2 regions of the Paenibacillus violae genome follow, and region 1 is predicted to be linked to the other one. Evidence: predicted binding sites of a transcription regulator. Region 1 holds the regulator's gene; the other holds the start of a gene.

Region 1 (4,377 bases):
AGCTTATATTTTGCTCGACAATGAATAATAATTACTCGATAAAATAGGGGAGGGGGAGCGCCCCCAAAAACGCCCCTAATCTGCCCCCAAATACTCCAAAACATTACGTATTGTTGCGGAATGAAATTCTTTCTTCTATAATAAGAGTGTGATGTAGCAGAGCATTACAGAGTGAAACTGGTTTATGTACATAAACCGCACCCAAGTACACCAATGGGAAAGAGATCAATATCTGTCCTTGTATTAAGATCATTAGCAACGTTTGAAAACTAGATAAGATAGCCCGTCATGATTCAGGCGCGTCCTGAACTGATGGGCTTTTTCATGCGAAGGAGCAGGAACTCATATGGATAACTTTTTAGTCAACTTAGAGAAATATGCGGAATTAGTGGTAAAAATTGGCGTTAATTTGACCAAAGGTCAAGACCTAATGATTGAGTCGCCGATCGAATGCTTGGACTTGACGCGCCTCATTGTTAAGAAGGCTTATGAGGCTGGAGCGAACTATGTGCAGGTGAATTGGCAAGATGATTTCCTGACGCGTGCGCGCTTAGAGACGGCTCATGATGATGCACTCGACTACTACCCAGTGTGGTACACGGATATGTTGGAGCGTTTTGTTGAGAATGGCGGCGCACTTCTGAATATTAAGGTGCCGGATCCAGATTTGTACGCCGGCATTGAACCTGGTGTGATTTCCAGAGCTTCCAAAGCTATGGCAACAGCACGGTCAAAATATCAAAAATATGTAAGAACGAGCACGTTCAGCTGGTGCTTAATTAAAGCTCCGACTGCTGCTTGGGCTTCCAAAGTGTACGCGGATCTTCCTGAAGAAGAGCGGATGGATGCGATGTGGGACGCTATTTTCCGGTTCAATCGTGTGTATGAAAACGATCCGGTTAGCGCATGGCGTGCACATATTGAGCAGTTGAAGCGCGTTCGCAAGGTGCTGAACGATAAGCAATATGCAGCGTTGCAATATCGGGCCGCTGGGACAGATTTGCGCGTAGAGCTGCCAGATGGCCATATTTGGCTTGGAGGGGATAAGGCGAACGCAAGAGGGATTCGCTTTGTTGCGAATATGCCGACGGAAGAAGTATTTACGATGCCCAAACGGACAGGTGTTAACGGGACGGTTACAAGTACCATGCCGCTGAATGTGAATGGCGCATTGGTTGATAAGTTTTCGTTCAAGTTTGAAGATGGTAAGGTCGTAGATTATAAAGCAGAGGTCGGCCATGAGCATTTGACCAGGTTATTGGAAATGGACGAAGGGGCTCGCTATTTAGGCGAAGTCGCACTTGTTCCCTATGATTCGCCGATATCCAATCTAAAACGGATTTTTTACAATACAGGCATTGATGAAAATGCCTCTTGTCACCTTGCTTTGGGCAGCTGTTATCCGATCAATATGAAGGATGGGGCTTCTTTATCCAACGAGGAGCTGAAAGTAAGAGGCGGGAACACAAGTCTGATCCACGTGGATTTCATGATCGGGACGGCTGATCTAGAGATTGACGGTGTGCTTCAGGATGGCAGTTTGGAGCCTATTTTCCGTCAGGGGAATTTGGCGCTTGCGTTTTAGAAAAAGCGTGAGTAAACACGAACCTTTGACCAGTAAAAAAACCGAGGGACAAAATGTCCTTCGGTTTTTTTGTTCTATAGGGGGAACTAAACTCCCTTATTTGTAAGAAAAAGCACCTTTTGGAGACGCCTTAGCTGGATTTGGGATTGGTGTGTACAAATGCTACACAAAAAGGACCGTCAGGATAGTTCACCTGACGGTCCTTCTTAGTCTTACATATCGCGGAATAATCCAATGACACGCCCTAGAATCGTAACATTTTTCAAGAGAATTGGCTTCAAAGCAGAGTTTTCCGGTTGAAGACGGATATGATCCTTCTCTTTGTAAAAACGTTTGACCGTAGCTTCGTCGTCTTCCGTCATCGCGACAACGATGTCACCGTTGTTCGCTGTCTGTTGCTGCTTGACGATGACATAATCGCCGTTATGTATGCCGGCTTCGATCATACTGTCTCCCATGACGCTAAGCATAAACACATTGTTATCTCCGACCATGCTGACTGGAAGAGGGAAGTAGTCTTCGATGTTCTCTGTCGCCGTAATCGGCACCCCAGCGGTTACTTTACCTACGAGCGGAACACGTGCAACGGAAACAGCGAAATGAGTCTCGGCACCGTCTAAGCCAAGAATCTCGATAGCCCGAGGTTTTGTTGGATCTCGACGAATCAAACCTTTCTTCTCAAGACGCTCCAAATGCCCGTGAACGGTTGAACTGGAGGCTAGTCCGACAGCCTCGCCGATCTCACGTACGGAAGGCGGGTAACCCTTATCTTTCACTTCGTTCTTAATGTATTCTAAAATAGCTTGTTGACGCTGTGAAATCTTACTCAATAGTTATCACTCCAATACTGGGAATCATTACCCAAAGTATAACATAGAACCCGAGTTCGTACAAACATAAGTTCGAATAAATCGTTGACTCAAACGTATGTTCGTGTTATTCTAAAAACAGAACAAATGTTTGGGGGATGATTACTCATGTATATGGCCTACTCACACACTACAAATTCACGCACACCTCATAGATTAACTACCGCGTCCAAAGGGATTGCAAGCAAATTACGCAATACGAAAACAATCATTCGGTTTCTTTTCATTGCATTAATTCTGGGGACTGTGTTCTCATTCGGTGCCATGGTACAAGCTTATGCAGCGGCGTCTTCGCCGACGAGCAGCTTATCAAATCACGCTGAGACCAAGAAAGTTATTCAGGAGCAAGTTGTCATTCAAGAGGGGGATACGCTCTGGGGCATTGCGACAGCTCATAAGAAAAATGGAGAGAACATTCGTTCCTATATAGATGAGATTAAGACGAAAAATCATTTAACTACGAGCTCCTTGAAAGAAGGACAGGTTTTATTGCTCCCTTAATCATTGCTTTCCTATGGAATGGAAATAGACTAATAGAGGCTAGGAATTATTCCTATGCCTCTTTTTGTTGTTTTCTTGACATTCCACTAGAGGGATGGCAAAGTAATAGTCATATTGAATTTTTGAACTGGAGGATCACTATGAGTGACAGTATGGAAAAAAACATCGAACGCATTAATGAGCTTGCTCGTAAAGCGAAAACCGTTGGCTTAACGGATGCGGAAATCGATGAACGAAATGAACTGAGAAAAAAATATATTGAGGCTTTCCGAGGCAATCTTAAAGTTCAACTTGATTCCATCAAGTTCACGGACGAAGAGTAGTTGCTTTTTCACATAGAAACAACATTCAAAGGGGAAATGAATGATGACGTTGAAGGCTGTACTTTTTGATTTAGACGATACGCTCTTGTGGGATGACCGCAGTGTACAAGAAGCTTTTGAAGCTACTTGCGCGGAAGCAGCCAAACACGCGGCGGTGAATCCAGTAGAATTGGAAGTCGCTGTTCGTAAAGAAGCCCGTGCTTTATACGAATCCTATGAACCTTTTCCGTTCACCAAGATGATTGGTATTAATCCGTTTGAAGGACTTTGGGCTAATTTCACGCAAGGTGAAAATGAGAATTTTCGCAAGTTGGAAGCATTAGCGCCAGGCTATCGCACGGAAGCGTGGACCCGTGGACTTCGCGCGTTAGGCGTAGAAGATTCAGAGCTAGGCTACAAGCTCGGCGAGCTTTTTCCTGCTGAACGCCGCAAGCGACCATACGTTTATGAAGAAACGTTCCGTGTGTTGGATGCATTGAAGGGTAACTACAAGCTGCTTCTCCTAACAAACGGATCGCCTGATCTTCAAAAAGAAAAATTAGCTGGCGTACCAGCTATTACGTCCTATTTCGATCATATTGTCATTTCCGGGGAATTTGGTGTGGGTAAACCGGACGTTTCTATTTTCCACCATGCGCTGGAACTTCTGGGGATCAAACCGGAAGAAGGGATCATGATCGGTGATAAATTGACGACAGATATCCTTGGTTCCGGACGTGTAGGCATGCGCAATATTTGGATCAATCATCATGGCCTACAAAGTGGAGACGAGATTGTTCCTGCTAATGAGGTATCGCGCTTAGAGGAAGTTTTACAGATTATCGCTAATGCTGAATAGAGCATAACGAAAAGCCCAACGGCGGTTTGGACAAGGAGTCCTGCGCTGTTGGGCTTTCTTCTAAGATAAAGTATTAGGCTTTGATGAAAGTAGGATCTTCCACGTTATAAGCGACCCATCCATCTTTTTCAATGAAAAGACGTACGGCAACGATTTGACGATTATCCATCAATGTAAAGAAGTGGTTCGTGTTCTCAGGAACCGAGATGACATCTCCTGGCTCAAGTTCAACATCGAAATAACCGAGTTCCTCGGATTTAA
Region 2 (4,377 bases), on a different contig from region 1:
TCTTCACTCGGCTCGCTGCTCAATTGCCCAAGCACCTTCGTCACTACGGCCCCCGTGTACCCTCTGCGCATTAGAAAAGCTGCCGTCTTTCTCTTCTTGTCAAAAAGCTCACCTGAAGTTTGCTTCCATTTCGTTTGAGCAAGTTTCATGGCTCCAGCTATTTCATCTTCCTGATTGATGTTCTCCATTGCATGTTTAACCAATTCTTTATCGATACCTTTTTGCTGCAGCTCTTGACGAACGAGGTTGCGGCCTTTCTTTTGAGAAATAATCCGGCTGTCCGTCCACATTTTAGCAAATTCTTCATCATTCAGATAATTTTGCGAAGCTAACTTCTCAATCACCCATTCGATAATGGGTGGTTCATAACCAGATTCTTTGAGCTTGCGTTTCAACTCGCTCGATGAATGCGGTCGCCGGCCAATCGCTCGCAAAGCCTTCATATACGCATTATTCTGCTCTTCATCTTGAATGATTCTCTCCATATCTTGGAGATCTACACTCTCTCCTTTTACTAACCGATGCTTAATCAGAATGTCTTCGTGAACGGAAAACGCGTACTCTTCATTCAAAAATATATTATAGCGGTGCTTCCCCCGCTTCTGTTTCTCTACTAGTGTGATGATAGACATCTGCTGTTCTTCCTGCTCCAAGCTTTCTAGCCCCTTTCATGCACGAAAGCACCCTAACCTAAGGTTTAAGGTGCTTTCACGGTATCATATCATCGAATCTTACTCGAAAGCCGCTTCTAACTCATCGTCTTCCTCGTCTACATTTGGCCCGACAGCAACAATCAAATTGCTGTTTTCACGGATTTTTTGTTCGATTGTTTCGGCAATTGCTTTGTTATCTTTCAAGAATTGCTTTGCATTTTCACGACCTTGGCCTAAACGCTCACCCTCATAGGAATACCAAGCTCCGCTTTTATTCACGATATCCATCTCAGTTGCGATATCAATGATACTGCCTTCACGTGAGATTCCTTCACCGTACATAATATCTACTTCCGCTTGTTTGAACGGAGGAGCTACTTTATTCTTAACGACCTTAATTCTCGTGCGGTTACCGACCATATCGTTACCTTGCTTGATCGTTTCTATGCGACGAACATCCAGTCGAACGGAGGAATAAAACTTCAGTGCACGGCCACCAGGCGTTGTCTCCGGGTTTCCAAACATAACGCCGACCTTCTCACGCAACTGGTTAATGAAAATCGCAATAACCTTGGATTTGTTAATTGCACCAGATAGCTTACGAAGTGCTTGAGACATCAGACGTGCTTGCAGACCCACGTGAGAGTCTCCCATTTCGCCTTCGATCTCTGCTTTAGGTACTAGTGCCGCTACAGAGTCAATAACGATAATATCAACCGCGCCGCTTCTTACAAGCGCTTCTGCGATCTCTAGTGCTTGCTCACCAGTGTCAGGTTGAGAGAGCAACAGCTCATCTATGTTAATGCCTAGCTTACTTGCATAAGAAGGATCCAAAGCGTGCTCTGCATCGATAAATGCAGCTTGTCCGCCAACCTTTTGGACTTCAGCGATCGCATGTAAAGCTACTGTTGTTTTACCTGAGGACTCAGGTCCGTATACTTCAATAATTCTTCCGCGTGGGAATCCACCTATTCCTAGAGCAATATCAAGGGCTAACGCTCCGCTTGAAATCGTTTCAACTTGCATATGCGTTGACTCTCCAAGCTTCATGATGGAGCCTTTACCGAATTGTTTCTCAATTTGTCGTAATGCATTATCAAGTGCTGCGCGACGGTCTGTCAAAACACTCACTTCCTTCTATCATTATAGGTATATGATAACTTGTTTCGGGGTGTTTGCCAAGTACTTTTTCGAACATACATTCGACTTTTTCGCGAACAAACAAAAAACCGCAACAAAGTTATCGCTTTGTTACGGTTCTTCCGTTAACACTTATTTGATTATATGCGAACTCTAGCTTTCTTTCAACTGTTTCCAAAGGTGGTAGAGCGCGCTCTTCGCGGATCTGTGTTTAATCGATTCCCGATTGCCGGAAAGCTGCAGCGTAATGACTTGTGTCTCCGCGTTCTTTTGCGCAAATCCTATATACACAAGCCCGACAGGCTTGCCTTCAGACGAACCAGGACCGGCTACACCGGTTACGGAAATGCCAAAGTCACTCCCCGTTGTCGTGAGCAAGTTCTCTGCTAAGATAACCGCTGTTTCGCTGCTAACGGCACCTGGCGCGCCTTCACCTTCCAGCACATCCATAGGAACACCGAGAAGTTTATGTTTTAGCGCATTGGAATAACAGATAATCCCCCCCAGGAAAGAGCTCGAACTCCCGGGTATTGAAGTTATTAAATCACTGAGCAAACCGCCTGTGCAGCTCTCAGCAACTGCAAGCGACAACTTGCGTTCATCCAGCATTTTCAAAACTATCGTTTCAATCGGTACGTCTTGATCCGCGTAAATATGCTGGCCTAAACGGCTTCTAATCTCTTGTTCAGTCGCAAACAGTTTACGCTCGCCCTCTTCCGCCGTTTGCGCGCGGGTCGTCAGACGAATCGTCACTTCGCCTTCTTTGGCATATGGAGCAATGGTTGGGTCCGATTGTGCCTGAATCAAATCAATTAATTGATGCTCTAAATTAGATTCACCGATGCCGGCAAATTTAAGCATTTTGGAATAAAGCGGAACTTCATCATGCATAACCGCATGCAGCCAAGGAACCGCATAATTGGTAAACATGGGCTTCATTTCTTTGGGCGGGCCAGGCAGAAGAATGAAATGAGTTCCTTCAAACGTGAAGGCAACACCTACCGCTAGTCCTGTTTCGTTATGTAATGGATCACTGCCCTCAAGCATTAACGCTTGACGCCTGTTGCTTTCAACCATATGTATGCCGCGTGATTGAAACATCTGGGTGATTGCGTTCATGGACGGCTCATGAATGATTAACTGACGACCTACGTAAGCCGCTAGGACATCTTTTGTTAGGTCATCCTGTGTAGGTCCCAAACCACCTGTGCAGATGACCACGTCGGCTCTGGAAGCGGCTAACGTGAGGCTTTCCAGCAATCTCTGCTCATTATCACCCACTACGGTTTGGAAATATATATCCACACCAATTGCGGCGCACTCCCTAGAAAGAAATTGAGCGTTCGTATTCGCAATTTGTCCAAGCAAGAGCTCTGTTCCAACAGCAACGATTTCTGCTTTCATCCCAGCATCCTCCTAGAATAGAAAAAAACCAATAGGATGACCTATTGTGTCTTTTCTGAAAAGTCTATGACATGTTTATTTTTCACAAAATACTCGATACCTGAGTAGACCGTAATGATGGCCGCTGCCCAACTTGCTATGACATCAAAAGGAAAATCTACAAACGTAAACGGAAAATTATTGATAAGTAGCGCTATGATGGCTGTAATCTGAGCTGCCGTCTTTGCTTTTCCCCACTTACTAGCCGCCATCACTGTGCCTTCCAGCAGAGCAATTTGGCGAAGACCAGTTACAGCCCATTCTCTACTGATAATAACAATGACGATCCAAGCATCTACTTTACCCATTTCCACTAGTGAAACGAGCACAGCCGTAACAAGCAGCTTATCCGCCAAGGGATCAAGCAGCTTGCCTAAATTGGTTACTAGATTGCGTTTTCTGGCAATATAACCATCTAAACTATCTGTGCTCGCTGCAATAATGAAAATAGTAGCAGCAATAATTTGATTATACGTAATGCTAAATTCCTCAATCCGTATATGAGGGAATTTCACCTTAATCAACAGAAAAAACATGATGATCGGTACTAGTAAAATCCTCGCCACGGTGATGCGGTTGGCCAGGTTCATGCAATTACCTCCCCAGATAAGTCAAACTCATAAGAGTGGGTAATACGAACTTTGGCGAGTTCACCGATCGTTAGTTTACCATTCGATACGAATACCTCCCCATCGATCTCGGGAGCATCAAATTGAGAACGCCCAATATACACATCACTTCTACCATCGTACCGCTCAATCAGTACATCAATTTCTTGACCGATACGGCGTCCGCCGCGGATATTCGAAATTTCTCTTTGGATTTCCATGATCGCATTCGCACGATACTCTTTCACATCATCAGGCACTTGATTCGGCAAACGTGCCGCCGGAGTATCATCTTCTTTGGAATAAGCAAAAACGCCAAGGCGATCGAACTGTACATCTCGAACAAATTGTTTCAAGTTCTCGAAATCTTCTTCCGTTTCTCCCGGGAACCCTACAATAAGTGAAGTCCGAAGCGCAACATCCGGGATCGATTCGCGAATTTTGCGAACCAACTCACGGGTATCCTTTTGACGGCCAGGTCTACGCATACGTTTAAGAATAGAATCTTCGCTGTGTTGAAGCGGCATATCGAT

Evidence for each region. Region 1 encodes LexA, which represses DNA repair genes until DNA is damaged. Its sites were predicted from a motif close to CGAACATATGTTCG; they were not measured.
Region 2: a site for LexA is predicted at 1,845-1,858, ahead of recA (recombinase RecA). Genes of this name have one in related genera too.

Annotation. Positions count from the first base shown of each region.
Region 1 covers NZ_JAWCUD010000001.1:857,269-861,645, forward strand. The annotation lists gene RQP52_RS03720 (hypothetical protein) at 1-28, shown strand, start outside; gene RQP52_RS03725 (aminopeptidase) at 347-1,585, shown strand; gene lexA (transcriptional repressor LexA) at 1,798-2,415, opposite strand; gene RQP52_RS03735 (LysM peptidoglycan-binding domain-containing protein) at 2,563-2,955, shown strand; gene RQP52_RS03740 (DUF896 domain-containing protein) at 3,096-3,278, shown strand; gene RQP52_RS03745 (HAD family hydrolase) at 3,322-4,116, shown strand; gene RQP52_RS03750 (1,2-dihydroxy-3-keto-5-methylthiopentene dioxygenase) at 4,190-4,377, opposite strand, start outside.
Region 2 covers NZ_JAWCUD010000002.1:512,655-517,031, forward strand. The annotation lists gene RQP52_RS09275 (regulatory protein RecX) at 1-653, opposite strand, end outside; gene recA (recombinase RecA) at 732-1,775, opposite strand; gene RQP52_RS09285 (competence/damage-inducible protein A) at 1,947-3,197, opposite strand; gene pgsA (CDP-diacylglycerol--glycerol-3-phosphate 3-phosphatidyltransferase) at 3,239-3,826, opposite strand; gene rimO (30S ribosomal protein S12 methylthiotransferase RimO) at 3,823-4,377, opposite strand, start outside.